DNA from 4 places in the Streptomyces sp. NBC_00414 genome. Region 2 is predicted to be linked to each of the others. Evidence: riboswitches for the same ligand, from Rfam matches in the RefSeq annotation. Region 2 holds a riboswitch; each other region holds the start of a gene.
What was found. Region 2 has a riboswitch for cobalamin ahead of OHS59_RS33945 (cobalamin biosynthesis protein). Riboswitches for the same ligand answer to the same signal wherever they lie in the genome.

Region 1 (7,843 bases), 6.6 Mb from region 2:
GCGGTTCGGCGTCGGACCTGTGGTCGCTGGCGATGATGCTGTACGCCGCGGTGGAGGGCGAGCATCCGCTGCGCCGCGGCACGACGATGGCCACCCTCGCCGCCGTTCTCTACGAGGACGTGCCGCCGCCCGGACGAGCCGGTCCGCTGGCGGACGTGCTGATGCGGGTGCTGGTGAAGGACCCGCAGGCCCGCCCGGACGCCGGGACGCTCGACCGCATGCTGATGGCCGTGGCGGAGAAGGGTGCCGAACCCGAGGACCGTACGGAGTCCACGTCCTACCGGCTCACGCCTCCGCGGGACGCGGTGCCCGGGCCACCCGGCCCGGCATCTGCACAGCCCATACAGCCCGTACAGCCCACACAGCCTGCAGGGCCCGCGAGGCGAGGGCGCCGGACCACGGTCGCCCTGTCAGCCGTGGGAACGGTGCTGGTGGGCGTGCTGGCGTGGACGCTCCTGCCCGACGGGGAGGGGCCGGGATCGTCGGCCTCGGGCGACTCGACGAACGGAGCGACGGCGAATCCGTCGGCCCACGCCTCCTCCACCGGCAAGGACGGCAAGGACGACGAGAGCGGCAAGGCCGACGCGAGCCCCACGCCCCGGCGGACGGGGTCGACGAAGACCACCGACCTGCTGACACCGGCCGGCGTCCGCACCGCGATCAAGGCCCTGGAGAAGGAGACGGGCCGCGACCGGTACGGCAGCATCACGGTCTACCCCGACTACCTCTCCGCGGAAGTGATGGTCGAGGGCAGCCGAACCAGCTACGACCGCTACACCTACTACGTGGGCCGGGGTGTACAAGAGAGCTCGATCAAGGCTCAGTTGGCCGGTGGAGCCCTGCCGATGACCCTGGACGGCTTCGACTGGGACCGGATCCCCGCCCTGCTCGCCGAGGCGGAGAAGAAGCTGAACGTCGACAAGGCCACCAGCCGCTACCTGCTGGTCAAGTCGCCCAACGACGTGTTCGACAGGCCGGCGGAGATCTCGGTCTACCTCAGCGACGAGTACGGCAGGAGCGGCTACCTGCAGGCCGACATCCGCGGCAAGGTGACCCGGGTGATGCCTGCCGACTGACGGCGGATCGGGCCGTCAGCCGTCAGCCGTCAGCCGTCTGGCGTCTGGCGTCAGTTGTCGGCTGCTACCGGGGGAGCGGAGTGCCGTGCTGCCGAGACCATGGCGGCCAGCTCGTCCGCCGTACGCGGACCGGCGGACGGGTCGGTCAACAGGCCCTGCGCACCCAGGAGTTCGGCCACCGCGACGCCCCAGGGCAGGCGCAGTCCCGCCTGAGCCAGGAGGTCGGTGCGGGCCAGGGTCGTGTCCGCGGGGCCGGTGACCGCTCCGGACGGGGTGAGGAGCGCCGCGTCGTCGGCCCAGCGCAGGGCGAGGTCCACGTCGTGCGTCGCCATCACCACGGTGGTACCGCTCTCGCGCAGCCCGTCGAGGGTCGCGAGCAGCCGTTCCTGACCGTCCGGGTCGAGCCCCGCGGTCGGTTCGTCGAGGATCAGGACACGTGGCCGCATCGCCACGGCGCCCGCGATCGCGGTCCGCTTGCGCTGCCCGTAGGAGAGCAGATGGGTGGGCCGGTCGGCCAGGGCCGTGATGTCCAGTGCGGCGAGCGCCTCGTCCACCCGGGCCCGTACCTCGGTGTCGGGCAGGCCGAGATTGAGCGGGCCGAACGACACGTCCTGGCCGACGGACGCGGCGAAGAGCTGGTCGTCCGGGTCCTGGACCACCAGCTGGACGGTCGTGCGCAGCAGGGTCAGGCCTTTGCGGTCGTACCGGACCGGGCGGTCCTCGACGGTCAACTGCCCCACGTGCGGCCGCAGTCCGCCGCTGAGCAGGCGCATCAGCGTGGTCTTGCCGCTGCCGTTGCGGCCGAGCAGGGCGAGCGCACGCCCCGCGCGCACCTCGAAGTCGAGGCCGCTGAGCACGGTCGGGCCGTCCTCGTACGCGTAGGACGCGCCCCGCAGGGCGACCAGCACGGGCTCGCTCATCGCAGCGGCCTTTCCAGTACGAGGGTGAGTGCGGCCACCGCCGCGAGCAGCGCGACGGCGGCGAGTGTGAAGCGCGCGGAGATCCGGGCCTCCGGGACCAGGACGCGCAGGGTGCCGTCGTAACCGCGCCCGGCGAGCCCGGCCTGCAGTCGGGTCGCCCGGTCGAAGGCCCGGACGAAGGCGGTGGCGCCGAGCCCGGCCAGCGAACGCCAGGTGGCGGCCCGCGTGGTGTGCCCGAGCCGCGCGGCCTGCGCCTCCCGGACACGGCGTACGGAGTCGAGAAGCAGGAAGCTCATCCGGTACGTGACCATCGCGACGTCCACGACCGGTGCGGGCACTCCGGCGTTCACCAGCCGGGGCAGCAGGTCGGACATCGGAGTGGTGAACGCGAACAGCAGGACGCCGAGGGAGGCGGCGGAGGTACGCAGCAGCAGTTCACCGGCGCGCACCGCCCCACCGTCGGCCAGGGTCACGAACCCTTCGGGGCCGCCGACCTGGAGGAGCAGGGGGAGTGCTCCGGTCACGCAGAAGCCCAGCGGCACCCGGTAGGCGCGCCAGAGCCGGCGCCCGGGTACCGCGGCCGGGCCCAGCAGCAGGGTGAGGGCGGTGACCAGGACAAGAGCGGCGCCCGGCCAGGGCGGGAGAGAGATCGCCAGTACGGTCAGGCCGAGACCGAGCACGGCTTTGTCCACGGGATGGCGGCGGCGCCAGCGACTGCTGTGCGCCGCCGCGTCGATCGGCAGCACGAAGACTCAGGTCCGTCCGACGGAGGACCCACCGGTGCCGCCGGACGTGCTCCCCGCAGCCGCGTCTGAGTCTGCGTCCGAGGTTGTGCCGGGCACGGGATCCTGACTCGTTCCGGGCGCGGCGTCCTGGCCGTCCTCCCGCTGGGCCAGGACACGCAGTTCGCCCTGGCGCCTGCCCCTGCGCAGGCCGAAGTAGTAGGCGAGGACGCCCGCGCCGAGGGCTGCCTGGAGGGCGAACAGCGCCGACTCGATCTCACCGGACGGCGGCTCGTACAGGGGTGAGAACCACGGCTCGTAGTCCGGCTCGATCTCGGTGATCGCGGTCTCCGCCTCCGCGTCGGCGCCCGTGAACGGCTCCTTCTTGTGATCGCCCATGCCGAAGGCCAGCGGCAGTACGGCGAGCGCGGCCACGACGAGCAGCAGCAGGGCGTTGATCTTCGCGTTACGGCTCATCGGGCCACCGCCTCGGTCGTCTCCGTGGTCCCGGTCGTCCCGGTCCGGGACTGCCCCTTGGCGAGGAACACGCCCAGCCGGGTCAGTTCGCCCTTGCTCGACTGCACCAGCAGCCGCATCACGAACACCGTGAGAAGCCCCTCGCTCACCGCGAGCGGGATCTGGGTGACGGCGAAGATGGAGCCGAACTTGCCGAGCGCGCCCAGGAATCCGCTGCTCGGGTCGGGGAACGCGAGCGCCAGCTGCACGCTCGTGACGCAGTAGGTGGACAGGTCGGCGACGAACGCGGCGAAGAACACCGCGACCATCAGCGGCACGTCGAACCGCCGGAGCAGCCGGTAGACCGCGTAGCCGGCCCACGGCCCGACGATCGCCATCGAGAAGACGTTGGCGCCGAGCGTGGTGAGCCCGCCGTGCGCGAGCAGCAGTGCCTGGAAGAGCAGGGTGATGGTGCCCAGGACCGCCATGATCGGCGGCCGGAACAGGATGGCGCCGAGTCCGGTGCCGGTGGGGTGCGAGCAGCTCCCGGTCACCGACGGCAGTTTCAGCGCGGAGAGAACGAAGGTGAAGGCACCCGACGCCCCGATGAGGAGTGTGCTCTCGGGGTGTTCACGGACCTCACGGGTGAGCGACCGGACTCCGTGGACGACGAACGGCGCCGACGCGACGCCCCAGGCGACCGCGTGGCCGGGAGGAAGGAAACCCTCGGCTATGTGCATGGTTCAGCAGACCCTCTCCAGCACCTCGTGGATGGTTGACGCGCCTTGGCCGGTCTCCTGGCTTACGGGTAACACCACCCGTGCTCCGCCTTCCCGGGTCCGAGGACCCAGTGGCTGCCCGTGAGGGCCGGAGCCGGACTTCCCGATCACAGTGGCGAGGGCCGCACCGGCATCACACCGATTTCCCGAGCACCAAGGCGTCGTGACAGTAGTGCGCGTACCGGGGTGGTGACAAGCGGCCCTCGGGGGGCGTGAGAGTGCTCACGCAGCGCGCGCCGGTTCCTCCGGAGCGACGGGAGCGCCTGTTCAGGCGCCCTGTTCACGGGTCGGCAGTTCCCGGAAGAGGCCGCGCCCCGCCCGGGCGCCGCCTTCTGTGACCACGGATGCACAAGAGATGCTGCGGGGGTGTCGATTCGGCTCCGCCCGGTTCGTCGGTCGGGTACAGGGATCTCAGGAACACCGGGAGGAAACATGAAGTACATGCTGCTGGTCTGCGGCGACGACACCGCCGACGCCTCGGACATGGCACCCGTCGAACCATGGGTGGAGGAGCTGAGCGTGCGACGCGGTGTACGGCTGCACGGCCACCGGCTGCGCCCCCCGGCCGACGCGGTGACCGTGCGCGTACGCGGCGGTGAAGTGCTGCGCAGCGACGGGCCGTTCGCGGAGACGAAGGAGTACGTGGCCGGGTTCGACATCCTTGAGTGCGACAGTCTGGAGGAGGCCGTCGAGGCGGCCGTGAAGCATCCGGTGGCGGCCCTCGGGGCCATGGAGGTGCGCGCGTTCTGGGACGACGAGGACGCGGAGGGGGAGATCCGCCGCCTCGACGCGGAGCTGACAACTGCCGGGAGGGAGCGGGACTTCGACCGGGCGATGGCCTGTTACGCGCCGGACGTCGAGGTGTTCCACCCGGTGAGCGGTCTGGAACAGCGCGGGATCGATGCCCTCCGCAAGGCCGAGGAGGTGTGGTTCTCGACGTTGTCGGGACCGGTGGAGCGCGAGGTGCTCGAATTCCAGGTCCGGGTCGACGAGAGCATCGCCTTCAGCCACGCGCTCGTGCGGATCCGCGCCACGCCGGTCAGCGGTGACGCGCTGGACACCACGGCGCGGGTGACCACCGGCTACCGCCTGACGGGCGACCGCTGGCTGATCGTCCACCAGCACACGTCCGTTCCCTTCGACACCGGGGTGCCCGGAGCCATGGGGGTCTGACGGGCTCTGGAGGGGCTTCCCCGGAAGCCCCAGAGGCCCCTCCAGAACATCCGGTACGTGCCGGAGCGTGCGCCAAGTCTTGACGTGCTCCTGGCAAGATGACTCTATGGGAGCGCTCCCACTTTCCCGAAACTCACGTTTCTTGGCGCTCACTTCCTGGAGTCGCAGTGAGAAGAGCAAGAAGCACGACACGAAAGAGCCACGTCAGCATGCTGCTGGCCGGGCTGGCCGCCTTTCTCGGGCTCGTCGTTCTCGGTGCCCTGGTGCCGACCACCGCGCATGCCCAACTGCCCGGCGAATCGCCAGGCGCCCTCGCGACCGGCCTCCATATCGACGACGGCCGCCTGCTCGAAGGCAACGGCAACGACTTCGTCATGCGCGGCGTCAACCACGCCCACACCTGGTACCCGGGTGAGACGCAGTCGCTGGCCGACGTCAAGGCGCTCGGCGCCAACACCGTCCGGGTCGTCCTCTCCGACGGCCACCGGTGGAGCAGGAACAGTCCGGAGGACGTGGCTGCCGTCATCGCCCAGTGCAAGGCCAACCGGCTGATCTGCGTACTGGAGGTGCACGACACCACCGGCTACGGCGAGGACGCCGCGGCCGGCACGCTCGACCATGCGGCCGACTACTGGATCGGCCTGAAGAGCGTGCTCACCGGCCAGGAGAACTACGTCATCGTCAACATCGGCAACGAGCCCTGGGGCAACACCGATCCCGCGGGCTGGACCGACCCCACGATCGCCGCCGTCAAGAAGCTGCGCGCCGCCGGGTTCGAGCACACCATCATGGTGGACGCGCCCAACTGGGGCCAGGACTGGCAAGGAGTCATGCGTGCCAACGCCCAGGCCGTGTACGACGCCGACACCACCGGCAACCTGATCTTCTCGATCCACATGTACAGCGTCTTCGACACCGCGGCGGAGATCACCGACTACCTGAACGCCTTCGTCGACGCCGGACTGCCCATCCTCATCGGCGAGTTCGGCGGCCCGGCCGACCAGTGGGGCGACCCCGACGAGGACACCATGATGGCCACGGCGCAGCAGCTCAGGCTGGGCTACCTCGCCTGGTCCTGGAGCGGCAACACCGACCCGATCCTGGACCTCGCGATCGGCTTCGACCCCACACAGCTCAGCTCCTGGGGCCAACGCATCTTCAACGGCGCCAACGGCATAGCCCAGACGTCCGAGGAAGCCACCGTCTACGGCGGCGGAAACCCGGGTGACACCCAGGCCCCGACCGCTCCCGGTACCCCCAGGGCCTCCGCCGTTGCGGCCACGTCGGTGACCCTCACCTGGACCGCCGCCACCGACAACGTCGGCGTCACCGCCTACGACATCGTCCGCGTCAGCGGAAGCACCGAGACCACCGTCGCCGCGTCCACCACCAACACCACCACCGTGACCGGACTCACCGCGAACACGGCGTACACCTTCGCCGTCCACGCACGTGACGCGGCCGGGAACCGCTCGCCCCGCTCGGCCACGGTGAACGTCACCACCGCCGACGGCGGCAGCACACCCGGCACGAGCTGCTCCGTCGGCTACCGGGTGACCAACGAGTGGCCGGGCGGCTTCCAGGGCGAGATCACCGTCCGCAACACGGGCACCTCGGCGATCAGCGGCTGGAAGCTGGTCTTCGCCTTCGCCGACGGCCAGACCGTCTCCAACATGTGGGGCGGAACACCGACCCAGAGCGGTGCCACGGTGAGCGTCGCCAACGCCTCGTACACCGCCACCATCCCCGCGAGCGGCTCGGTCACCGTCGGCTTCACCGCCAACAAGGGTGCCGTGAACGCGGCCCCGACCGCATTCACCCTCAACGGCGCCACCTGCGCCACCGCCTGACAGACACTCAGCGATCGGAAGCCGCTGACCGGCAACCACTGGCCGGCGGGGTCACCGCGCCCCGTCGGCCGGGCGGGCGCCGGATGACAGTCAGGCGGTGGTGGCCGGAGCGGCCTCTTCCACGGGGGTGTCGGCCGGAGCGGCCTTGGACGTCGTGTAGAAGACGGACGACCCCTGCTTGGTGCGCTGGACCTGGCCCTTGGCGACGAGTCCTTCCACTGTCGTGCGGACGACCTTGGGCTTGATCTCGCGCTCGGGGTGGGCCTCCGCCAGCGCGGTGGCGACCTCCGCGGACGAACGCGGCTCGGACTGCCGGCCGAGGTGCTCACGAATGAGCTCGACCAGGGTGGGCTTCACCGCGGCCGGCTTCGAGGCGTCGGCCTTGGCCGCATCGGTCTTGACCGCGGCGGACTTGGCGGCGGGCTTGGCCGCGGGCTTCGAAACGGCGGACTTCGAGGCCGACTTGGCGGTGGCCGTCGAGGTGGCCTTCGCGCCGGTGGGCCTGGCGATCGACTTCGGCGCGGACTTCGGGGCCGCCTTCGTGGCGGTGGCCTTCTTCCGGCCGCCCGCCGTGGCCTGCCGCGGTACCGAAGGCGCGGACGCCGAGCCGCCCTTGGTGTCACCACCCAATGCCCGCTGCAGTTCCGCCAGCAGGGTCTGGTCGTGCTCCAGTGCACTCAACTGCTCCTGCAGCGCCGCCACTTCGGCGCTGATACGTTCCTGCTCCTTGGTGTTGCGTTCGAGGTCCGCAGACACCTGGGCGGCGTACTGGGTCTTGAGCTCCGTGGCGGCCGATTCGACTTCGGACATGGCAGTTACCTTTCCTCGTCATCGTGTGGTGCTGGGGCCGGATGCTACTCGCATCAT
Region 2 (7,843 bases):
CCCGCCGCTGCTCCGTTCGGGCGAGGGCACTGTAGGCCGGAACCCGTTCATCCGAAAGGTCACTAACAGGTACTAATCGACCGCCGGAGTGAATGACCGGCGGGTGACGGGCTGTGAGGGATCTTCCAGTACTCTCTGGAAGATTTTTCGTGCGCGTCGCCATTCCGGGGGGAAACATGGCCAGTAATCACAAATCGTCCCGTCCGCGTGCCCGTATCGTCGCCGCCTCCGTGGCGACGCTGGCGCTCGGCGGCACCGCCCTCGCCGAGGTACCGGCCTCGGCGGCCGGCAAGCCCAAGGGGCACGACGTGTCCTCGCACCAGAAGAACGTGAACTGGTCGAGCGCGAAGAGCAAAGGCGCCAAGTTCGTGTACGTGAAGGCGACCGAGTCGCACACGTACCGCAATCCGTACTTCGCCCAGCAGTACGACGGCGCCCGCGACGCGGGCATCATCCGCGGCGCGTACCACTTCGCGCTGCCGCACAAGTCGTCGGGCACGAAACAGGCCGCCTACTTCGTGCGCAACGGAGGCGGCTGGCGGGCGGACGGCTGGACGCTGCCGCCCGCGCTGGACATCGAGTACAACCCGTACGACAAGAAGAAGAAGTGCTACGGGCTGAGCAAGAGCGGGATGGTCGGCTGGATCAAGGCCTTCAGCGACGAGGTGAAGCGGCAGACCGGCCGCCGGCCCGTCATCTACACCAACTACAACTGGTGGAAGACGTGCACCGGCAACAGCGCCGCCTTCGCCTCGAACCATCCGCTGTGGCTGGCCCGCTACAGCGCGACCGCGGGGTCGCTGCCCCCGGGCTGGAACTTCTGGACGTTCTGGCAGTACGACAACGGCGGCAGCCTGCCGGGTGACCAGAATCTCTTCAACGGTTCGCTGTCTCAGCTGAAGAGCTTCGCGAGGGGGTGAGCGGAGTGGCGGCCCAGTGACGGACCCCTGGATTCCGCTTCTGTTCGAGGATTTCCGGGACTTTCGAGGGCTGTCGCCGCTACTTCGACACAAGCGGAGTGGCGGTACCTCGATTGGGTCACCCCACCGCCCGACTCAGTTCATCTTCCGTTCACCCAGGTTGCTTACGTTCCCCGTGCCACTGTCGTCCAACAGAAGCCTGGGTAAATGGAACACATCACGCTCCTCCTCGGAATCGTGATCGTTACCGCTCTCGTGTTCGATTTCACGAACGGTTTCCACGACACTGCCAACGCGATGGCAACGACCATCTCGACCGGCGCTCTCAAGCCCAAGACGGCGGTGGCCATGTCCGCCGTGCTGAATCTCGTCGGTGCGTTCCTCTCCGTGGAGGTCGCCAAGACGATCTCCGGCGGGCTCATCAACGAAGAGGGCATCCGCACCGAAGTGATCTTCGCGGCGCTCGTCGGCGCCATTTTGTGGAATCTGCTGACCTGGCTCGTGGGTCTGCCCTCCAGCTCGTCCCACGCGCTCTTCGGCGGCCTGATCGGCGCCGCGGTGATGTCGGCCGGCTGGTCGTCGGTGAACGGCTCGACCGTGATCACCAAAGTCCTCCTCCCCGCGATCGCCGCACCCGTGGTGGCCGGACTCGCCGCGATGCTCGCCACCCGGCTGACGTACCGGATCAGCAAGGGGGCCGGTGAGAAGGCGACCTCCAAGGGCTACCGCGCGGGTCAGATCACCTCCGCGGGCCTGGTCTCGCTGGCCCACGGCACGAACGACGCGCAGAAGACCATGGGCATCATCACCCTGGCCCTGGTCACCGGCGGTGTCCTCTCGCCCGGCTCGAACCCGCCCCTGTGGGTCATCGTCTCGGCCGGTATCGCCATCGCCCTCGGCACCTACCTGGGCGGCTGGCGCATCATCCGCACCATGGGCAAGGGCCTCACCGACCTCGCGCCGCCGCAGGGCTTCGCCGCCCAGACCAGCGCAGCGACGGTCATCCTGGCCTCCTCGCACCTCGGCTTCTCCCTCTCGACCACCCAGTCCTGCTCCGGCGCCGTGATGGGCTCGGGCCTGGGCCGCAAGGGCGGTGTCGTCCGCTGGTCGACCGCGACCCGCATGTTCATCGCCTGGGGCCTCACGCTCCCCGCCGCCGGTCTGGTCGGCGCGGGCGCCGAGTTCCTCACCCAGCAGGGCACCTGGGGCATCGTCCTCACCGGCGCGCTGCTGATCGCCGGCTCCGGGATCATCTGGACGCTGTCCCGCCGCCAGCCCGTCACCGTCGACAACGTCAACGACGACCACGAGCCCGCGGGCGTCGTGACCACCGCGATCGCCGCCGTCACCCCGCCTCCCTCGGCCCCGGTCGCCCCGGCGGCCTCGACCGTGAACGACGACCTGAAGACCACCATCCCGGGCCCGGACGCCGAGCCCGCCCGTCCGGCCACGGTGTAAGGAACGAACCGAATGAAGATCGACTGGGCAGCCCTCGGCTCCGTGTTCGGAGTCAGCCTCATCTCCACCGTCGCCCTCGTGGGCCTCTTCACCCTCGGCATCGTCGGCCTCACCAAGCGCGAGTCGGCCGCCGCCCAGGGCGGCTCCGCGGCCCTCGCGGTCACCGGCGCGTACGCCTGCTTCGCGGCCTGCGCGGGGGCCGTGGCGTACGGGATCTATCTGATCGTCGCCTGACCGGTACGGCCGTCGGGCCGTACGCCCCGAGTGTCACCGTCCGCCCTGCCGGGGCCGCCTCGTCCGCGGTCCCGGCAGGGCGGAGGCGTGTCCGCGCCCGACGGGACGACGAAGGAGTCCGGCAGGGACTCGCGCATGTCCGGCGGGCGCGGACCGAGCCGCCCTCAGAGCCGGGACACGGAGCCGTCCTCGAGGCGGTCCATGTCGTAGGAGAGGACGCCGAACTCCGTTGCTCCAAGTCAGGACGGGGCGCGGGCATCGCGCCGTCCCTGTCCGCCGTCCGGCTCCGTCTCTCCCCCGTGCGCCACTGCTCGGCCCCTCCCCGCGCGCCGCGCGATCCCCGCGACCCGTACTCCTCGTCACGCATGTCATTGCATGTCACGCACAGTGATCGCAAGGCCGTGGTCCGAGTCCGTCCCCGGCTGACGGAAACCCGCCCGCGACAACCCGCCCGCAGGGAGGGCCTGTCGGCGGATGTGGGTCTCAGCACACTCTCCCGTCGCAGGTCAACAGCAAGTTGACGGGTGTTCTCGGACCGTGGTGGACTGCCGAGGCCATGTACGTCGGCAGAAGAGGAAGCCGGTGCGAATCCGGCGCGGTCCCGCCACTGTTACCGGGGAATCCATTTCCCCGGGAGCCAGGAACTCTCGTCGTCGGTCTCGTCGAACCAGGGCGTGGACACCCTGAGTGAGGACATATCGCCATGCGCGGCCGCCTGTTGTGGACCAGTGTGCCCAGGCCCGGTACGAGACCCGGTACGAGGGTTCCCCTCTACCCAGCGGCGGGCTGAACCGATGCGTGCCGATCGCGTCTTCGCGTACGGCGCCGCCGTCGGCCTTCTCGGTGACCTGCTGCTCGGCGATCCTCGCCGGGGGCATCCGGTCGCCGCGTTCGGCCGGGCCGCGGGAGCCGTCGAGCGGGGCCTTTGGCGGGACCACCGGGGACGGGGCGCGCTGCACACCGCCGTGTGCGCGGGCGGCGCCGTCGCTCTCGCCGTGGCCGCCGACCGTTCCGTCCGTACCTCCGCTGTCGCGTCCGTCGCCCTGACCGCCGCCGCCACGTGGGCCGTCGTCGGGGGGACCTCGCTCGGGCGGGAGGCCCGGGCAGTCGGCGGGGCGCTGGCCGCCGGGGACATCGAGGTGGCCCGCGAGCGGCTGCCGCACCTGTGCGGGCGGGACCCGCAGGCGCTGGACGCCGACGGGATCGCCCGGGCGGTGGTCGAGTCGGTCGCCGAGAACACCTCCGACGCCGTGGTGGGCGCCCTGGTGTGGGGCGCCGTCGCGGGCGTGCCCGGACTGGTCGGCTTCCGCGCCGTCAACACGCTGGACGCCATGGTCGGGCACAGGTCGGCCCGGTACCGGCGGTACGGGTGGGCCTCGGCCCGGCTCGACGACGTGGCCGGGTGGCCCGGGGCGCGGCTGACCGCGGTCCTCGCCGCCGTCGCCGGGGGCGATCCGCGGGGAGCGGTCCGCGCCTGGCGCGCCGACGCGGCGAAGCATCCGAGCCCCAACGCCGGGCCCGTCGAGGCCTCGTTCGCGGGCGCGCTCGGGGTACGGCTCGGCGGCACGCTCTCGTACGCGGGACGGGTCGAGCACCGGCCCGTACTGAACGGTCCGGGGCGGGCCGTGCGGGTCGGGGACATCGAACGGGCCGTCCGGCTCTCACGCCGCGTGAGCCTGCTCGCGCTGGGCGCGAGTGTCGCCGGACGGCTGCTCGCCACCTCGCTCACCGGGTCACGCACCGAGACGCCCGCCGAGTCACTCACCGAGTCCCTCGCCGAGTCACGTGTCATGAAAGGGCGTACGTCATGAGTGGCGGAACGGGCGGGGGGCTGCTCGTCGCCGGGACCACCTCCGACGCAGGCAAGAGTGTCGTGACCGCCGGGATCTGCCGGTGGCTGGTGCGGCAGGGTGTGAAGGTGGCGCCCTTCAAGGCGCAGAACATGTCCCTGAACTCGTTCGTCACGCGCGAGGGTGCCGAGATCGGGCGGGCGCAGGCCATGCAGGCGCAGGCCGCCCGCCTGGAGCCCTCCGTGCTCATGAACCCCGTGCTGCTCAAGCCGGGCAGCGACCGCAGCAGCCAGGTCGTGCTGATGGGCAAGCCCGTGGGCGAGTTGAGTGCGCGCGGCTATCACGGCGGACGCCAGGAGGCGTTGCTCGGGACCGTGCTGGACTGTCTGGCCGAGTTGCGGGGCACGTACGACGCGGTGATCTGTGAGGGGGCGGGGAGCCCCGCCGAGATCAATCTGCGGCGCACGGACATCGTGAACATGGGGATCGCGCGCAACGCGCGGCTGCCCGTGCTCGTGGTCGGGGACATCGACCGCGGCGGGGTCTTCGCCTCGTTCTTCGGGACGGTGGCCCTCCTTTCGCGCGAGGACCAGGAGTTCGTGGCCGGGTTCCTCGTCAACAAGTTCCGCGGTGACGTCTCGCTGCTCGAACCCGGCATCGACATGCTGCGCGGGCTCACCGGGCGGCACACGTACGGCGTCCTGCCCTTCCGGCACGGCCTCGGCATCGACGAGGAGGACGGGCTCAGAGTGTCCCTGCGGGGGTCGGTACGCGAGTCCGAGGTCTCCTCCCCCGTCGGCGAGGACATCCTGCGGGTCGCCGTCTGCGCGATCCCCCTGATGTCCAACTTCACGGACCTGGACGCCCTCGCCGCCGAACCGGGCGTCGTGGTGCGGTTCGTGGACCGCGCCGAGGAACTGGTGGACGCCGACCTGGTCGTCGTGCCCGGCACCCGGGGCACGGTCCGCGCCCTGGAGTGGCTGCGGCGGCGCGGCCTCGCGGACGCCCTGGTGCGCAGGGCCGCCGAAGGGCGCCCCGTACTGGGCATCTGCGGCGGCTTCCAGCTCCTCGGCGAACACATCGAGGACGAGGTCGAGTCGGGGGCCGGTGCCGTCGACGGGCTCGGACTCCTCCCCGTACGCGTACGGTTCGCGCGGGAGAAGACCCTCACGCGGCCCGTCGGCGAGGCCCTCGGCGAACCCGTCCAGGGCTACGAGATCCATCACGGAGTCGCCCAGGTCAACGGCGGAGAGCCCTTCCTGGACGGCTGCCGGGTCGGCGCGGTCTGGGGGACGCACTGGCACGGCTCGCTGGAGTCGGACGGCTTCCGGCGCGCGTTCCTGCGCGAGGTGGCCGCCGCGTCGGGGCGCCGCTTCGTACCGGCCGCCGACACCTCGTTCGAAGGGCTGCGCGAGGAGCAGCTGGACCGGCTGGGCGATCTGATCGAGGAGCACGCGGACACGGACGCGCTGTGGCGGCTCATCGAGTCCGGCGCGCCGGCCGGTCTGCCTTTCATCCCACCGGGAGCGCCCGCATGAGCCTGCTCGAAGGCCACTTGAGCTATTTGGCAGATTTGGGCCATTTGGAGGACGACAACCTGTGAGTACCCCGTTTCCGTTCACGGCCGTGGTGGGTCAGGACGACCTGCGACTGGCACTGCTGCTGAACGCCGTCTCACCCGCGGTGGGCGGTGTGCTCGTCCGCGGCGAGAAGGGCACCGCCAAGTCCACGGCCGTGCGCGCCCTTTCGGCGCTCATGCCGCAGATCGACGTCGTCGCCGGATGCCGTTTCTCCTGCGCGCCCGCCGCGCCCGATCCGGCCTGCCCGGACGGTCCGCACGAGGTGGGGGCGGGGGTGTTCCGGCCGGCCCGGATGGTCGAACTGCCCGTCGGCGCCTCCGAGGACCGCCTCGTCGGCGCGCTCGACATCGAGCGGGCGCTCTCGGAGGGCGTGAAGGCCTTCGAGCCGGGCCTGCTCGCCGACGCCCACCGCGGACTCCTGTACGTGGACGAGGTCAACCTCCTCCACGACCACCTGGTCGACCTGCTGCTGGACGCGGCGGCGATGGGCGCCTCGTACGTGGAGCGCGAGGGCGTCTCCGTACGGCATGCCGCGCGGTTCCTGCTCGTGGGGACCATGAACCCCGAGGAGGGCGAGCTGCGGCCGCAGTTGCTCGACCGGTTCGGGCTCACCGTCGAGGTCGCGGCCTCGCGGGAGCCCGACCAGCGGGTGGAGGTCGTACGGCGGCGGCTCGCGTACGACGACGAACCGGAGGGGTTCGCGACGCGCTGGGCCGACGAGGAGTCCGACGTACGGGCCCGGATCGTGGCGGCGCGTGAGCTGCTGCCGTCGGTGCGGCTCGGCGACGGCGCGCTGCGGCAGATCGCGGCGACCTGTGCGGCCTTCGAGGTGGACGGCATGCGGGCCGACATCGTGATGGCCAGGACCGCCACCGCGCTGGCCGCCTGGGCGGGGCGGACCGACGTGCTGGCCGAGGACGTGCGGCAGGCCGCGCTGCTCGCGCTGCCGCACCGGCGCCGGCGCAATCCCTTCGACGCGCCGGGGCTCGACGAGGACAAGCTCGACGACACGCTGGAGGAGTTCGCGAGCGACGACGAGTCCGACGGCTCCGCCGGCAGCGGCGACGAGGACCCGGATCCGGACCCGGACGGGCCCGGTGGCGGTGGCGGGCAGCCCCCGCAGGACGGGCCCGACGACGGGGACAGCGGCGGCGAGAGCCCCGGTGAGGCGCCCGCGCAGGGCGGACCCACCGAGCCCACCGAGCCCACCGAGAAGCCCGAGAGCGGGCAGGCGCCCTCGCCCGGCGCCGGCGGGCAGTCCCCCGTACGGGCCGCAGAACCCTTCCGTACGAAGATGCTGAGCGTGCCCGGTCTGGGCGAGGGGGCCGCCGGGCGGCGGTCGCGGGCCAGGACCGAGCACGGGCGCACCACCGGGGCACGCCGCCCGCGCGGGGCGCTCACCAAGCTGCATCTGGCCGCGACCGTGCAGGCCGCGGCTCCGCACCAGCGGGCGCGCGGACGGTCCGGTCCCGGTCTCGTCGTACGGCGCGACGATCTGCGGCAGGCCACGCGGGAGGGGCGCGAGGGGAACCTCGTGCTGTTCGTCGTGGACGCGTCCGGGTCGATGGCGGCCCGGCAGCGGATGAGCGCCGTGAAGGGCGCGGTGCTGTCCCTGCTCCTCGACGCCTACCAGCGGCGGGACAAGGTGGGGCTCGTGACCTTCCGCGGGTCCGCGGCCGAGGTGGCGTTGCCGCCGACCTCGTCGGTCGACGCGGCCGCGGTACGGCTGGAGTCGCTGCCCACCGGCGGGCGTACGCCGCTCGCGGCCGGGCTGCTGCGGGCGCACGACGTGCTGCGGGTGGAGCGGCTGCGTGATCCGGCCCGGCGCCCGCTGGTCCTGCTGGTGACGGACGGGCGGGCC
Region 3 (7,843 bases), 770 kb from region 2:
GCTGGCCTCGCCGCCCGTGACGAAGGCGTGGGCGAGGACGACGGAACGGGTGCCCCGCGCCCGCGTGGCGAGGTCGGCGCGCACCCGGTCCATGGCGGCGGCGAGCACGCTCTCGTGGCCCGCCTTCTCCACTCCGAACTCGTCCCGCACCAGCGCCGGTTCGAGATACGGCAGTCCGTAGAAGGCCACGTCCCCGAAGGTGTCCTTCAGTATCACCGGTGTGCCGCAGGCCGCGGGCTGGGTCCGCAGGTGGATGCCCGCGCGGTCGATGAGCCCGGCGCCGACGCCGAGCCTGCGCGCGGAGTCGTGGTTCCCGGAGATCATCACCGTCGGTACGCCGAGGCCGGCCAGGCGGTGCAGCACGTCGTCGAAGAGCTCGACCGCGGCCAGCGGGGGCACGGCCCGGTCGTACACGTCCCCCGACACGACCACCGCGTCCACATCGCGCTCGCGCACGGTCGTGACGAGGTGACCGATGAACTCGGCCTGGGCGCCGAGCATGTTCACCCGGTGGAACGCCCGGCCCAGATGCCAGTCGGAAGTGTGCAGAAGCCTCATGATCCCCGAGACTAACGGCCGGGTCGGACATCACGGGCGGCTACTCCCGTATCAGCCCGATGTGCGGCCTATGCGTCCCCGTACGCCTCTCCACCCGGTTCGAACCCTGCTGTCCCGGCCGTGACATCGGCCAGCCAGCTCCGGAAAGCCTCGACGTCGGCGTCCGGCAGTGCGATCTCGATGGTGACCGCCTCTCCGTAGCGCACGTCACGCACCTCGCGGCCGGTCGACCGCAGCTCGTTCTGCACCTTGCCCGCCCGCTGGTGGTCGACGGTCACGGTCGCGAGCCGGAAGCGTCTGCGCATGAGGGTGCCGAGGGTGTCCAGTGCTTCTCCGACCGCGCCGCCGTAGGCCCGGATGAGACCGCCCGCGCCGAGTTTGACGCCTCCGTAGTACCTGGTGACGACAGCGACCACGTAGCGCATGTCGCGGCGCAGCAGCATCTGGAGCATGGGGACGCCCGCGGTGCCGCCCGGTTCGCCGTCGTCGCTCGCCTTCTGTACGGAGGCGTCGGCGCCGATGACGTACGCGAAGCAGTTGTGCGACGCGTCCGCGTGCTCCTTGCGGACGGCCGCGACGAAGTCCTGGGCCTCCCGCTCGGTGGCCGCCGGTGCCAGTGCGCAGAGGAAACGGGAGCGGTTGATCTCGGTCTCGTGCACCCCTGCGCGGGCCACGGTGCGGTACTCGTCCTGCATCGGACCAGCGTATGCGTGCCGCGCACACGCGTGCGACCACCGGCCGACGGTCCCGGTGAGCGGCACCGCCCGCCTACCACCCCCGCCCGCGGTGCCCCTTCTCGCCGCGCGCCTTCTTGCCGCGCGCCACGATCATGTCCGTGAGCAGTGCCGTGCCGGGGCCGAGTCCCGCCCAGCCGCTGCCGTGCCAGGCGAGGATCGCGATCGCCGAGGTGGGGAACTTCACGCGGACGTCGTCCAGAGCGTCGTCGAGGCTGTCCGCGGCCAGCGTGAGGACGAGTTCCTCCAGGCCGGGATTGTGCCCGATGATCAGCAGGGTCTCGGCCTCCGGCGGGGCCTCGCCCACGACTTCCAGCAACTCGGGCACATCGGCCGCGTACAGGCGCGCGTCGTGGCGTACCGGAGGGGGCGTACCCCACTGGGCGGCGGCCAGTTCCCAGGTCTCCCTGGCGCGTACGGCGGTGGAGCAGAGCGCGAGGTCCGGCAGGCAGTCGGCGTCGGCGAGGACGCGCCCGGCGGCCGGGGCGTCCCGGCGCCCGCGCGACGCCAGCGGGCGTTCGTGGTCGGGGACGCCGTCCGGCCAGGCGGACTTGGCGTGCCGCAGCACCACCAGCCGCCGCAGCGGGCCCGCTCCGGCGCGCGCGATCACGCCGGAGCCCCGCGGCCGATGTCCCGGGTGAGCTCAAGACCGAGCAGCCGGTCCGCGTAGGCGTACGTCTCGAAGCGGGCCCCGTCCGGAACGGTGCCCGACGTCTCCACCTTCCGCAGCACGCCCAGTACGGCGGGTACGTCGAGGTCGTCCTCCCACGCGGCGCGCAGCTGGTCCCGTACGGGGTCGGGGATGGGTCCTGAGGGCCGGGTGGCCCAGGTGGCGACGGCGCCCCGCCAGCGCTTCAGCTGGTCCTCGGCCTCCGCGAGGTCGGCCGCGCCGAGCCGCAGGGTTTCACCGCGGGGGCGGGCGAGCAGGGCGAGGCGCAGGGCCGTGGCGTTCTCGTCGTCCCGCGCCACGCCGCTCTCGATGTCGGCCGGGGCGACCTCGACGCGCAGCCCGCCCGCCCTCCCGCCGGTCGTGGTCCCACCGGCCGCCGCCGCCTCGGAAGTGGGGCCGCCATCCGCCGGCTCGTCTCCCACCCGTTCGTCGTCCGGGCCGCGTACACGCAGTACCTGGGACTCGCCGAGGCCGGGGCTGCTGTCCCGTTCGTCCTCGAACGGGCGGATGCCGAGCGCCCTGGCCCGGGCCCGGAGCTCCGCGCGTCCCTCCGTGCCGGTCAGGACGGTCCAGACGGGCGTCCCGCCGATCTCCAGTGCCCGTACGAGGACATCGGCGATCAGGAGCACGCGCAGGCCGGTGGTGTCGGGGCGCGGCACATGCGCCTCGACGCGGGTCAGGCCCCGGCGGGCCGGGGTGGCGGTGACGGAGTCGCCGGTTCGGGCGTCGGTGATACGCAGCACGGGCTGAGCGTAGGCGTGTGGAAGGCCGCGCGCAGGGATGCCGACATCATTCCGGACACGTGTTCGCGAGTTCCGGGGGCGCGGTCCGCCTCACGGTGCCCAGGAAACGCACGTGCGGCCGGCCGTCGGAACCGTCGCGGGTGACGGCGGTCCGCACGCCGTACACCTCGGCGATGAGTTTCTCCGTGAGGACGTCGGCCGGTGTCCCGACGGCCACCACGCGCCCCTCGCGCAGGACGACGAGCCGGTCGCAGTACATCGCGGCGAGGTTGAGGTCGTGCAGAGCGACGACACTGGTGACCGGCAACGAGGTGACCAGGCCCAGCAGGTCGAGCTGGTGCTGGATGTCCAGGTGGTTCGTCGGTTCGTCCAGGAGGAGTTCGTGGGGTTCCTGGGCGAGGGCGCGGGCGATCTGCACGCGTTGGCGTTCGCCGCCGGACAGGGTGTGCCAGGACTGGTGGGCGCGGTCGGCCAGGCCGGTGCGGTCCAGTGCCTCGCGCACGGCCTCCTCGTCGGCCGGGGACGGGGGCGTCCAGGCGCGGCGGTGCGGAGTACGACCGAGGCGTACGACGTCCAGGACGCTCAGCTCGACCTGGGTGTCCGCCTGTTGCTCGACGACCGCGATACGGCGGGCGATGTCGCGGCGGCCCAGTTCGGCGAGCGGGCGGCCGTCGAGGGTGACCACGCCGGAGGCGGGGGCGAGGACGCCGGAGAGCAGGCGCAGGAGGGTGGACTTGCCGGAGCCGTTCGGACCGAGGAGGCCGACGGTGGTACCCGGGGCGGGACTGATGCTGACGCCGTCCAGGATGACGCGCCCGTCGGCGGTACGGGTCACGCGCCGGGCCCGGAGCCCGGCAGCCGGGACGGCCTCCCCCTTCCCGACGCCCTCCACGCCGACGCCGCACTCGACGTCTTCGATGCGCTCGGCCGTCATCGCGTCCTCCGTGTCCGGTACAGCACCAGCACGAACACCGGTACGCCGATGAGTGAGGTGACCACGCCCACGGGCACCTCCTGGGGGTCGAGGACGGTACGGGCCAGGGTGTCCACCCACACGAGGAACACCGCCCCGGCGAGGGCGGCGACCGGCAGCAGCCGGGCGTGACCGGAGCCCACCAGCGCCCGGGCGGCGTGCGGCAGGACGAGTCCGACGAAGCCGATGGCGCCCGCCGAGCTGACGAGCGCGGCCGTCAGGAGCGCCGTCACGCACAGCAGCACCAGCCGGGTGCGGGCCACGGACACCCCGAGACTCGCGGCGGCGTCCTGCCCGAAGGCGAACGCGTCCAGCGTGCGCGCGTACGCCAGGCAGACCGCCAGCGCGACCACCAGGACCGCGAGGCAGACCCAGACGTCGGTCCAGCCGACCCCGCCCAGGGAGCCGAGCAGCCAGAACAGCACGCCGCGGGTGGTCTCGGCGTCGGCGGCGGTCATCACGACGAACGAGGTCAGCGCGGAGAAGAGCTGCATCGCGGCGACCCCGCTGAGCACCACCCGGTCCGTCGTCCCGCCGAGGGTGTGGCTGAGCAGCAGCACGAGTCCGAACGACAGCAGCGCTCCGAGGAACGCTCCGGCGGAGACCGACACCAGGCCGCCGCCGGCGCCGAGGACGACCACGACGACCGCGCCGGTCGAGGCTCCCGAGGACACCCCGAGGACGAACGGGTCGGCGAGCGGGTTGCGCAGCAGGGACTGCATCACGGCGCCGCACACCGCGAGCCCGGCCCCGCAGACGGCGGCCAGCAGGGTGCGCGGCAGCCGCAGCTGCCAGACGATCCCGTCCCGGATGGGGCTCAGCTCCGTACTCCCCCAGCCGAGATGGGACGCGACCACGGACCAGACGTCGGCCACGCGGATGTCCGCCGGACCGATGGTGATCGCGACGGCTACGGATGCGACGAGCAGTGCCACACCGGCCGCGCACAGCAGCCCCACGCGCGGCCGTGTCGCCCCGCGCATCGCCTCGCGAGTCACCCGGCGAGCCCGAACTCCCGCAGGGCGGCGGCCACTTGTTCGACGCCCTCGACGGTGCGGATGGTCGGGTTCATGGCCTGCCCGCTGAGCAGGACGTACCGCTTCTTCCTGACGGCGGTCAAGTTCTTGGTGACCGGGTCGGACTCCAGGAACTCGATCTTCTTCTTCGCGGACTCGGCGGTCTGCGACTTGCGGGTCAGATCGCCGATCACGAGGACGTCGGGGTCGCGGTCGGCGACCGTCTCCCAGTTGATCTGGGGCCATTCCTCGTGGGTGTCGTCGAAGACGTTCTTCGCGTCGAACGCCCGGGTGATGATGCCGGGGGCGCCGCAGCAGCCCGCCATGTAGGGCGATTCGGAGTTGGCGAACCAGTAGAGGAGGGAGACGTCCGAGGCGTCGACGCCCGCGGTGGCCTTCTTCATGCGCTGCTTCAGCTCGGCGACGAGCTTGTCGCCCCGCTCCTGCACGCCGAACACCTCGGCCAGATCATGTATCTCGCCGTAGATCGCGTCGATACCGAGAGGCTTTTTGCGGGCGCCGTCGCCGTCTCCGGTGTTGTCCTTGCCCGCGCAGTCGGAGGGCGAGACGTACGCGGGTACGCCGAGCTTCTCGAACTGCTCCCGGGTGGCGACGCCTCCCTTGCCGAGCGTGGACTCGAACGAGGCGGCGACGAAGTCGGGGTCGGCGTCCAGGACCCGTTCGAAGGAAGGGTTGTTGTCGGCGATCCGCTTCACCTTCGCGTCGGCCTTCTCCAGGCCCTTCATGACCGGGTCGGTCCAGGTGGCGGTGCCGGCCATACGGTCGGCGAGGCCCAGCGAGAGCATGATCTCGGTGGTGCCCTGGTTGAGGGAGACGGCCCGCCGGGGCGGGGACTCCACGCGGACGGTGTGGCCGCAGTTGTCCAGGGTGACGGCGGCCTCGGAGGCCTTGCCGTCGGCGGGCGAGGCGCCGCCGCAGCCGGTCAACAGGATGACCCCGGAAATGAGCAGGGCGGCAGGGCGGGCGGGGCGTGCGATGGGCACGGAAGTTCCTCAGACGTCGAGGGCTCGAACGCGAAGCCCGGTCGTACGGTGCTCCCCCGCCGTCTCGGGACCACGGAGGCCGCCAGCAGGTCTTCGGACTCGGGTTCATCCGGACGAGGCGCCTTCCCGGACCGTCGATCCGGTCCAGTGGCCGATGCCACGCCCGTCACCCTCACCGCTGCGCGTCAGCTCCGGATTTCCACCGGATTCCCTGACCCACGTACATGGGTTCGACTGGCTTTCGCAAGCTATCACGGCGGCTTTCGGGGCCACTCGGCAGTGGCGCAGGGCTCCGGCTCCCGTCCCGCGGCAGCCGCACGGCTCCCCCGCAGCACCCATCGCACCCATCGCACGTCGCACCCATCGCCGAAGCAACGCAGAGTTTCTGTTGATCACCGCCGCGTCAGGGGCCCCCTTTCAGGGCACGGGAACTGCACACCGCCAGGGGCCCGGGGAACTGCGTGAACAACCCCCACCGGGCCGCACCCCGCCCAGGCCCGCAGCCCCACCCCCTCCCATGAACTGGACGGGGCGCCTGCCCGACGTCGGGAATCACCGGGCCACCCCCGCTGTTGTCGGGCCCAGACACACTCACACCCGCAGGAGGCCCACCGTGTACGGCGACCCGGCAACGATCCGCAAGATCCTCACCGAGAGCGGCGACACCTGGGCCGTCGTGGGCCTGTCGTCGAACGAACGCCGTGCCGCGTACGGCGTCGCGGACGTGCTCCAGCGCTACGGCAAGCGCGTGATCCCCGTCCACCCGAAGGCCGAGACGGTCCACGGGGAGAAGGGATACGCCTCCCTGGCGGACATTCCCTTCGAGGTCGACGTGGTCGACGTGTTCGTCAACAGCGACCTGGCCGGCGCCGTCGCCGACGAGGCCGTCGCCATCGGCGCCAAGGCCGTCTGGTACCAGCTCGGCGTGATCGACGAGGCCGCGTACCAGCGCACCCGCGCGGCCGGCCTCGACATGGTCATGGACCGCTGCCCGGCGATCGAGATCCCCCGCCTGGGCTGACCCGGATGGGCTGACCTTCCTGGGCCGTCCCGGCAGCGTTCACCCGTTGCGCCGCCCCGGCGCACCGGGCTCGTACGCGCGCCGGTCCGTCGCCTTCGGCGGGGCCTCGAACGCCGAGCCGGACCAGGCGGGCGGCTCCGTGCGCGGGCCGGGCCCCCGGCGGCGGGACGCGGTCCGGTTCCAGTCGCCGTCCCCGAGGACGAGCATCGGGTCGAACATCACCACCACTCCCGCGAGCGCCAGGAAGAGGACCGGGCCGATGAGCATCGGCAGCAGCAGCGAGTGGGCGGAGTCGCCCACGTCGGGCGAGCCGGCCGCACCGTGCAGGTGCACGCTGACGGCCGCCATGCCCGTGTAGTGCATACCGGTCACGGCGACGCCCATGACGAGGCTCGCCGCCAGGCTGGTCAGGAAGCCGCGGATCGCGACCGCCGCCCAGAGCGCGGCGGTCGCGGCGACGACGGCGATCAGGACGGAGAGCGCGACGGTACGGACCTCGTACCGCAGGCTGCCGTTGAGGCGAATGGCGGCCATGCCGATGTAGTGCATGGCCGCGACCCCGAGGCCGGTGAACGTGCCCGCGATGACCAGGGTCGTCGTGCTCGCACCGCGATAGCCGACGGCGAGGACGCCGATACCTACCACGGCTATCGCCACCGCGAGGCTGAGCACGGTCAGGCCGACGTCGTAGCGGATACGGCTCTCCTCGACCTGGAATCCGATCATGGCGATGAAATGCATGGTCCAGATCCCGCAGCCGATCGAAGCCGCCCCGAGCGCGAGCCAACCCGGTTTCCACGACTTGTCGTTGCGCAGGGAGCGGGTGATGCAACGCAGTCCCAGGGCGGCTCCCAGACAGGCCATCACATAAGCCGTGACCGGTGTGACCGTTCCATAGCTGAATCCGTCGACCGTACCTTGCATATGCCAACATCCCCCCGGAATACGACTGTTGCGGGGACAGATGTACGTGCCGTGACGGGGCGGCAGCAAGGGGTTTCGTGCAATTGACAGACAACCCGATTCTTTATCAGTCACTTCCGGTCATGAATAGGCTTCTTTGAGCCGGAAGGAATCATTCTGGTGGCGCGATCCGCCGGCCGCGGAACTCACGGCTGAGGCTT
Region 4 (7,843 bases), 6.8 Mb from region 2:
TCCATCTGCTGACGAGCCGTCCCTCTCGTCCTCTCGTGTCCACCACTCGGCATCTGGCAGCACCTTCTGCACCGACGCAAGGGTACAATTGGAAGAGATGATCGCCTCGAAGTCGACCTCAAGATTCTGCAGGTCGGCGATTCTCAACAGCTGCTCAACCACCTGCAAAGCCGCAGATAGGTCGGTCGTTCGCAGGATCGGCTGCGCATAGGAGTTTGACATAGTCGCCATTTTGGCACTGCCACGGATCTCACTGGTGAGCGGCCCTGCCTGACATGCACAACTTGCCATTGCTGAGCCTTTTCCAACCTCAGTTCGTGCAGGCCAGCAGCCGGGTGTTGATGGCTCAGACGGGGCACCAGGTCTCGGCCGTCGGCTCTCCCGGCGGGTCAGCTTCCCCTGTCATCTCCGCAGTTGTCGACGCGCTGGCCTGCGGCCACCCGACCGCCTGGTCGTGACGGGCTCGCATCCGGTCGATGGAGACATCGCCCCTGACTTGTTGAATCGACCCCAGACGCCCGGTCTGCAGCCGTAGCGTCCAGGGTGCCGGTCGGCACGGGCTCGCATTGCCCCATGCCGCCCTGCGGGGCTGACTCATGATTAGCGTGCCACCGCCGACCGGCACCCGCGCGGTGTGGCTCGACAGAGGCATGAACGTGTGAGACCGCACCTTCAAGTCAGGGTGTCCACCGCACACTTCTGCCCCACCGAGCACCTGGTCAGGACGCGCGTGATCACCATCGGAATCGACCCCCACAAGTCCTCTCACACCGCCTTCGCGATCGATGCCGCAGGCCACAAGATTGGCCAGCGGAAGTCCGTCGTCAACGCCGAAACCTTCGGTCAGCTGATGCGCTGGAGCGAGCAGTGGCCCGAGCGTCGCTTCGCCGTCGAAGGCGTCGTCGGGCTCGGGCGGACGCCCGCCCAGCAACTGGCCACTGCGGACGAGGACCTTGTCGATGTGCCCTCGGCCCTGTCTGCCAGGGCCCGTCTCCTGTCGACCGGCGATGACCGCAAGACCGACCCTGCCGACGCGCTGCACGTCGCTCAAGTCGCCCTTTTCAGAACCGACTTGCGCAAGGTCACCGCGGAGGACCAGTCCACGATCCTCCGACTGCTGACCGAGCGACACAATGACCTGGTCAACGAGCGCACCCGCACCACGAACCGCCTGCACGCCGTCCTGCGGGACCTGCTGCCTGGCGGCGCCCCGACCCGGCTCTCGGCGGACGGCCGCCACCTTGATGAAGGGCATCCGACCTCTCACGGCGACGGACAACTGCCGCCGCGACATCGCCCGCGATCTGCTGGCCGACCTGCGTCGCCTCGATCGCCAGGTCAAGGACAACGAGGCCCAGATGCGAGACGCCCTCGCCCCCTCCCGCACCAACCTGACGTCGTTGCCAGGCTTGGGCACCGTGCTGGCCGCGAAGGTCTTGGGCCACATCGGCGACATCAGTCGCTTCCCGACCGAGCACCACTTCGCCAGCTACGTGGGCAACGCGCCCTTGGGATGGCGACGGTGCTCACGACTGACAGTGCCAAGGATGTTGTTCATTGCCACATCCGGACCAGCTGCTCTGATCCCCTTCGTAGTGACATGAGGCTCAGCGAAAACGAAGATCCCCGGTGACAAAGCGGGTCAGGCTCCATCACATCCGTGCGATGCCGAGCATGGCGTGGGTGACGTCGTCGCCATTGAGGCGGCAGTCGCGGAGGATCTTCCAGCTCTTCATACGGGCGAAGACGTGCTCAACGCGGGCGCGGACCCGCTTGTGGGATTTGTTGTGGGCTTGTTTCCAGTCGGACAGTTCTTCCCCTTTACGGCGTCGGTGGGGCATCACGAGCCAGGTGCCTGGATAGCCGCCGTCGGCTATGGTCATGGTCGTGCCGACGGCTGCCTTCGCGCCGGACTCCTCCCACGCCTTGCAGTCGTTGCGGTTGCCGGGCAGGGGCTGGCCAACCACGACGATCAGGCGAGTGTCGGCGTCAATGACGACCTGGTGGTTGGTTGAGTAACCGTAGTTCTTGGACTGCTCGGCGATGGTGTGATCGCGGGTGGGCACCAGAGTGCCGTCGACGATCAGCACGGTTTCCTTTGTGAACCGCTTGCGGGGCTGGAAGACGAGCATAGGCCCGAGGTGATCGATGATCCGGTCCGCCGCCGACTTGGACACCCCGAACAGCAGGGCCAGTTGGCGCATAGTCAGGTTCGTGCGCCAGTAGGCCGCGACCAGTAGTGCCCGGTCCTCCAGTGCCAGGCTCCACGGCCAGCCCCTGCGGACAGCATCCGCACCCTCGCGCCGCAGAACTGTCACCAGCTTCTTGAACTGCCGCGGGACTAGTCCCGTGAACGGGGCTATCCAGAACGGCTCCGACGTCGTGATCACACCAGCCACCGCAGGATCGTTTCACGGTGCCCAGTGCAACGCGAGAATGCCCCTATGACTGAAGAGCTGGTGAGTTTCCTTGAGGCGCGACTGGATGAGGAGGCCGACTTGGCCCGGCGATGCGACGGTGACGGATGCGGTGAGTGGTCTGCCCATGGACACACCGTCGACTTCTGTCAGGTTGACCTCTCCGGCTTCCACCCCACGATTGCTCAGCACGTGGCTCTCCACGACCCGGCCCGCATCTTGCGAGAGATCGAGGCCAAGCGGCGCATCCTGGCCCGCCACGCCCGCGACCCCTGGCCCTGCCACGACTTGCGCGACCTTGCTTCGCCCTACGCCGGCCATCCGGACTTCCCCGCCCGGGCCTGAGCAGCACGAGCAGAGCCTCCGACGAAGATGGGTGCCTGAACCGAGTCCCGCCCACGGAGATCGTTTACGGGACAGCCCTTAGTCAATGGCATCTTTTGGTGTCCGGTGTGTGTCACTACTTGCCTGGTGGTCGATCGCAGATCGAACTCGTTTCGATCGCGACCGGACCGCCATACTTCATCGTTTGCGACGTGTCTGTGGTGCCTTTGCCTCACCTGATTGCCAAGAGAGCGAAGGTCGCTCTGCGCTGACGGTCCCGAAGGCCTCAGAGCCCCGCAACGGATGAGGTGTGGGACGGCTGGGCCGCGAGGAAGATCAGGCAACGCAGGACCGGTGCACGGGAACAGATGCTGGGGTGCGACGACCGACGGCGGGCAAAAGTGGGATGCGGAGACGTCTGCAGTGCACTGGTGTGGCGCTTCCCGGCCTTCGCTTGGCTGTTTCGGCACGCTCCTGCTGACCTTCCGGATTCTGGACGGCGGCTTCTCCATGCACTGAAAAGTTTTCCATGACCGGGCTCCGCCCCTTAGGGTGGCCGGTGCAGCTGGTTCGCCCCGTCCGCCAGGCGGGATGCGTCGCAAGAGGGAACCCGGTGGGAATCCGGGACTGCCCCGCAGCGGTGAGTGGGAACGACCGCCGTCACACGCACTGGGCCCGATCGGGTCTGGGAAGCGACGGCCAGTAGGTGTCCTCCGCAGGGAGGACGTGCCCGCGAGTCCGAAGACCTGCCAACTGCCCGTGCGCGAACCATTCGTGCGCGGAGATCCCGGTGACCTCGTGGGCGGGTCGGCGTACTTGATCCGGCGGAAGACCGCGCTCTGCGCGCGGCTCGGTTTCCGCCCGGTCCGTCACCCCTTCGCGTTCGCGTCCCGTCCCGGGATCCCAGGGAGATGTCTCGCGAAGGAGATTTCCGTGACAGCGCAGTCCGCAGCCGCGGCAGCACGGGCCACCGTGTACGGCTACCCCCGCCAGGGACAGAACCGGGAACTGAAGAAGGCGATCGAGGGCTACTGGAAGGGTCGTGTCGACGCCGACACCCTCCGGACCGTCACCGCAGAACTGCGCCGGACGAACTGGCGGCAGCTGGCCGGGGCCGGCATCCACGAGGTCCCCACCGGTGACTTCTCGTACTACGACCACGTCCCGGACGCCGGTGTCATGGTCGGCGCGATCCCCGAACGCCACCGCGCCGCCGTCGAGGCCGACGCCCTGGACGGCTACTTCGCCATGGCACGCGGCACCCAGGACGTGGCACCGCTGGAGATGACCAAGTGGTTCGACACGAACTACCACTACCTGGTGCCCGAGTTGGGCCCGGACACCGTCTTCACTGCCGACTCCACCAAGCAGGTCTCGGAGCTGAAGGAAGCCCTCGCACTCGGCCTCGCCGTACGGCCCGTCCTCGTCGGACCGGTCACCTACCTCCTGCTCGCCAAGCCCGCGCCGGGCGTGTCCGCCGACTTCGACCCGCTCACCCTCATCGACCGCCTGCTGCCCGTGTACGCCGAGGTCCTCGCCGATCTTCGCGCCGCGGGCGCAGAGTGGGTCCAGCTCGACGAACCGGCTCTGGTGCAGGACCGCACACCCGCCGAACTGAACGCCACCACCCGCGCCTACCGAGATCTCGGCGCGCTGACCGACCGGCCGAAGCTGCTGGTCGCGTCCTACTTCGACCGGCTCGGGGACGCCCTGCCGGTGCTGGCCAAGGCCCCGGTGGAAGGGCTGGCGCTGGACTTCACCGAGTCGGCCGCCGCCAACCTGGACGCGCTCGCCGCCGTGGGCGGACTGCCCGGCAAGCGGCTGATCGCCGGAGTCGTCGACGGCCGCAACATCTGGGTCAACGACCTGGGCAAGTCGCTCACCACGCTCGGCACCCTTCTGGGGCTGGCCGACCGGGTCGACGTGGCCGCCTCCTGCTCCCTCCTCCACGTCCCCCTCGACACCGCCGCCGAACGAGACATCGAACCGCAGATCCGCCGCTGGCTCGCCTTCGCCCGGCAGAAGACCGCGGAGATCGTCACCCTCGCCAAGGGCCTCGCGGGCGGCACCGGCACGATCGCCGCCGAACTCGCCGCCAACCGGGCCGACCTGGCGTCCCGCGCCGGCTCGGCGATCACCCGCGACCCCGCCGTACGGGCCCGGGCCGCCGCCGTGACGGAGGCCGACGCCCGCCGCCCGGAGCCGTACGCGGAGCGGGCCTCGGCCCAGCGCGCCCGCCTGGGCCTGCCGGTGCTGCCGACCACCACCATCGGCTCGTTCCCCCAGACCACGGAGCTGCGCACCGCACGGGCCGACCTGCGCGCCGGGCGGATCGACAGCGCCGGGTACGAGGAGCGCATCAGGGCCGAGATCGGCGAGGTGATCTCGTTCCAGGAGAAGACCGGCCTGGACGTGCTCGTGCACGGCGAGCCCGAACGCAACGACATGGTCCAGTACTTCGCCGAGCAGCTCACCGGATACCTTGCCACCCAGCACGGCTGGGTCCAGTCCTACGGCACCCGTTACGTCCGCCCGCCGATCCTGGCCGGTGACATCTCCCGCCCCGAGCCCATGACGGTGCGCTGGACGACGTACGCCAAGTCGCTCACCGCCAAGCCGGTCAAGGGCATGCTGACCGGTCCGGTCACCATGCTCGCCTGGTCCTTCGTCCGCGACGACCAGCCCCTCGGCGACACCGCCCGGCAGGTCGCCCTCGCCCTGCGCGACGAGGTGAACGACCTTGAGGCCGCCGGGACTTCGGTCATCCAGGTCGACGAACCCGCCCTGCGCGAAACGCTGCCGCTGCGCGCCGCGGACCATCCGGCGTATCTGGCGTGGGCCACCGAGGCGTTCCGCCTCAGCACCGGTGGCGTACGCCCGGACACCCAGGTCCACACCCACATGTGCTACGCCGAGTTCGGTGACATCGTCCAGGCCATCGACGACCTCGACGCCGACGTCATCAGCCTGGAGGCGGCACGCTCACACATGCAGGTCGCCCGGGAACTGGCCGGACACGGCTATCCGCGCGAGGCAGGGCCCGGTGTGTACGACATCCACTCGCCCCGCGTGCCGAGCACCGACGAGGCGGCGGCCCTGCTGCGCAAGGGACTTGAGGCCATCCCCGCCGACCGGCTCTGGGTCAACCCCGACTGCGGCCTGAAGACCCGCGCCTGGCCCGAGACCCGAGCGTCCCTGGAGAACCTGGTCGCCGCGGCCCGGGCGGTCCGCACGGAGCTGTCCACGTCCTGACGCATGACAGGAGCCGGGAGATGGGGCGCGGGCCCTGTCTCCCGGCTCCGGCTCCGGGTTACGGCTCCGGCTCCGGTTCTGGCTCCGAAAATCCGAACCTGGCCGGTCCCTGTGGTGCTACACCTGAAACGGACACGACCTCACGGGGGTGAGCCATGGACGTGGTCAGCACCGCGGAAGTCCCGCAGGAGGAGAGGTTCGGCTTCTGGCGCGAGGTGAGCTCGAAGCTCTGGGTGCCCTACGACACGCGTTGCGAACGGCAGGTGGAGAACACGTTCCGCGCCGAGGTCAGCATCAGTCAACTCGGCCCTGTGCAGGCGACGTTGATGACGACGATGCCGCACTCGGTCCACCGTACGCCCAAGCTCATCCGGCAGACGGATCCCGAGGTGTTCAAGCTGGGCTGCATCTTGCGCGGCTGCGGCAGGATCACGCAGGACGGCCGGTGCACGGATTTCGGAGTCGGGGACCTGATCCTGTTCGACACCTCCCGTCCCTACCTCTCCGGGTTCGCACCGGGTGTGCCGGGAAACCAGCAACTGCTGCTCCTGCGCTTCCCCCGCTCGTTGCTGCCGTTGCCTCCCCGGGACCTGCGGCGCCTGAGCGCGGTTCGCATCCCGGGCGCGCAGGGTGTGGGTGCGCTGTCCTCGCACTTCCTGATGCAGCTCGGCCGGCGCATGGAGGAACTCAGCCCCTCCGACACCGCCCGGTTGTCCACGCTCACCCTCGACGTGCTGACGGCGGCGCTGGCCACCGCGCTGGACGCCCAGAGCCTGGTGCCGCCCCACACCAGGCGGCGAGCGCTCATGGCCCGGATCCACGCCTTCATCCGGGACAACCTGGGCGACCCGAACCTGACCCCGGACACGATCGCGGCGGCCCACCACATCTCCCTGCGCTATCTGCACAAGCTGTTCCGCGAGGAGGGACACACCGTCGGCGGCTGGGTCCGTGAGCGCCGGCTTGAACAGTGCCGTCGCGACCTCGCCGACGCCCGGCTCACCGCCCGGCCGATCGGCGCGATCGCCGCCAGGTGGGGATTCGCCAGCCCCGCGCACTTCAGTCAGGTGTTCCGCGGCTCGTACGGGCTCTCCCCGCGCGAGTTCCGCAGACAGTGCACGCAGACCACAGACCTGTGCACGTACGCGTAAGGACAGGCCCGGTCGTTGCCCGCACCCTTTTCTGAGGGTCACGACTGGAGGTAGACATGCTCAGGAAATTCATTGCCACGGCTGCCGTGGTCACCGGAATCAGCCTCGCGGGGGCGGGCATCGCCACCGCGGTACCGTCCGGGGCCGCCGAGCGGATCACGCCGGCCGGCGGGGTATCGGCCGCCGCCGAATGGCACACGGTCGGCTCCTTCGAGAGGCTGTCGGAATGCCAGGCCGTGGGCAGGGCGTACGTCGCTCTGGGCCTTGCCAAGGCCTGGGCCTGCGACGACGTCGGCTACTGGCGTCTGCGCGTCCTGGACTGATCGCGTGGCCGGCCCGGCAGCCGACACGGCGGGCGGTTCCGATGGGTGCCGCACGCCGCTGGTCTCCGGAATCGGGGGTGCCGGGCCGGTCGCCACGAACAAGCCACCGGCTGCACGTATTTCGCGGATCGCCGCGCCAACTGCCCTTGCCTGCCTCTATGTTCACTGCGGCACGTCGCCGCGACAGTCACCCGAACCTGGAGGCCCCGCCCATGCGTACCTCGCTCCGCACCACGGTGGTCGGCGCGGTCGCCGCCGTCACCGTCCTGGCCGGGGGAACCGCCCACGCGACCCCGCCCGGCCCCGGAGTCACCGGCACACTGATCACGCAGAAGACCGTCGGCGGCACCGACTACGTCGTCCGGGAGATCACCGT

Region 1: linked by a shared signal. The riboswitch ahead of OHS59_RS05370 (energy-coupling factor ABC transporter permease) and the one ahead of OHS59_RS33945 (cobalamin biosynthesis protein) in region 2 are both predicted to bind cobalamin.
Region 3: linked by a shared signal. The riboswitch ahead of OHS59_RS37360 (ABC transporter substrate-binding protein) and the one ahead of OHS59_RS33945 (cobalamin biosynthesis protein) in region 2 are both predicted to bind cobalamin.
Region 4: linked by a shared signal. The riboswitch ahead of metE (5-methyltetrahydropteroyltriglutamate--homocysteine S-methyltransferase) and the one ahead of OHS59_RS33945 (cobalamin biosynthesis protein) in region 2 are both predicted to bind cobalamin.

What each region holds. Positions count from the first base shown of each region.
Region 1 covers NZ_CP107935.1:1,216,984-1,224,826, reverse strand. The annotation lists gene OHS59_RS05390 (serine/threonine-protein kinase) at 1-1,076, shown strand, start outside; gene OHS59_RS05385 (energy-coupling factor ABC transporter ATP-binding protein) at 1,127-1,996, opposite strand; gene cbiQ (cobalt ECF transporter T component CbiQ) at 1,993-2,742, opposite strand; gene OHS59_RS05375 (energy-coupling factor ABC transporter substrate-binding protein) at 2,749-3,195, opposite strand; gene OHS59_RS05370 (energy-coupling factor ABC transporter permease) at 3,192-3,914, opposite strand; cobalamin riboswitch at 3,945-4,126, opposite strand; gene OHS59_RS05365 (nuclear transport factor 2 family protein) at 4,386-5,126, shown strand; gene OHS59_RS05360 (cellulase family glycosylhydrolase) at 5,294-6,976, shown strand; gene OHS59_RS05355 (hypothetical protein) at 7,067-7,786, opposite strand.
Region 2 covers NZ_CP107935.1:7,810,115-7,817,957, reverse strand. The annotation lists gene OHS59_RS33960 (lysozyme) at 177-920, shown strand; gene OHS59_RS33955 (inorganic phosphate transporter) at 1,128-2,378, shown strand; gene OHS59_RS33950 (hypothetical protein) at 2,391-2,612, shown strand; cobalamin riboswitch at 3,137-3,279, shown strand; gene OHS59_RS33945 (cobalamin biosynthesis protein) at 3,407-4,423, shown strand; gene OHS59_RS33940 (cobyric acid synthase) at 4,420-5,940, shown strand; gene OHS59_RS33935 (putative cobaltochelatase) at 6,002-7,843, shown strand, end outside.
Region 3 covers NZ_CP107935.1:8,576,460-8,584,302, reverse strand. The annotation lists gene OHS59_RS37390 (exonuclease SbcCD subunit D) at 1-558, opposite strand, end outside; gene OHS59_RS37385 (YigZ family protein) at 627-1,253, opposite strand; gene OHS59_RS37380 (SixA phosphatase family protein) at 1,327-1,902, opposite strand; gene OHS59_RS37375 (hypothetical protein) at 1,899-2,705, opposite strand; gene OHS59_RS37370 (ABC transporter ATP-binding protein) at 2,752-3,639, opposite strand; gene OHS59_RS37365 (FecCD family ABC transporter permease) at 3,636-4,661, opposite strand; gene OHS59_RS37360 (ABC transporter substrate-binding protein) at 4,673-5,698, opposite strand; cobalamin riboswitch at 5,766-5,952, opposite strand; gene OHS59_RS37355 (CoA-binding protein) at 6,312-6,719, shown strand; gene OHS59_RS37350 (MHYT domain-containing protein) at 6,759-7,643, opposite strand; gene OHS59_RS37345 (VOC family protein) at 7,829-7,843, opposite strand, start outside.
Region 4 covers NZ_CP107935.1:1,030,032-1,037,874, forward strand. The annotation lists gene OHS59_RS04480 (hypothetical protein) at 1-222, opposite strand, end outside; partial or broken gene OHS59_RS44460 (IS110 family transposase) at 731-1,141, shown strand; gene OHS59_RS04490 (transposase) at 1,245-1,604, shown strand; gene OHS59_RS04495 (transposase) at 1,653-2,399, opposite strand; gene OHS59_RS04500 (DUF6221 family protein) at 2,445-2,762, shown strand; cobalamin riboswitch at 3,291-3,509, shown strand; gene metE (5-methyltetrahydropteroyltriglutamate--homocysteine S-methyltransferase) at 3,675-5,993, shown strand; gene OHS59_RS04510 (helix-turn-helix domain-containing protein) at 6,149-7,144, shown strand; gene OHS59_RS04515 (hypothetical protein) at 7,201-7,467, shown strand; gene OHS59_RS04520 (cupin domain-containing protein) at 7,680-7,843, shown strand, end outside.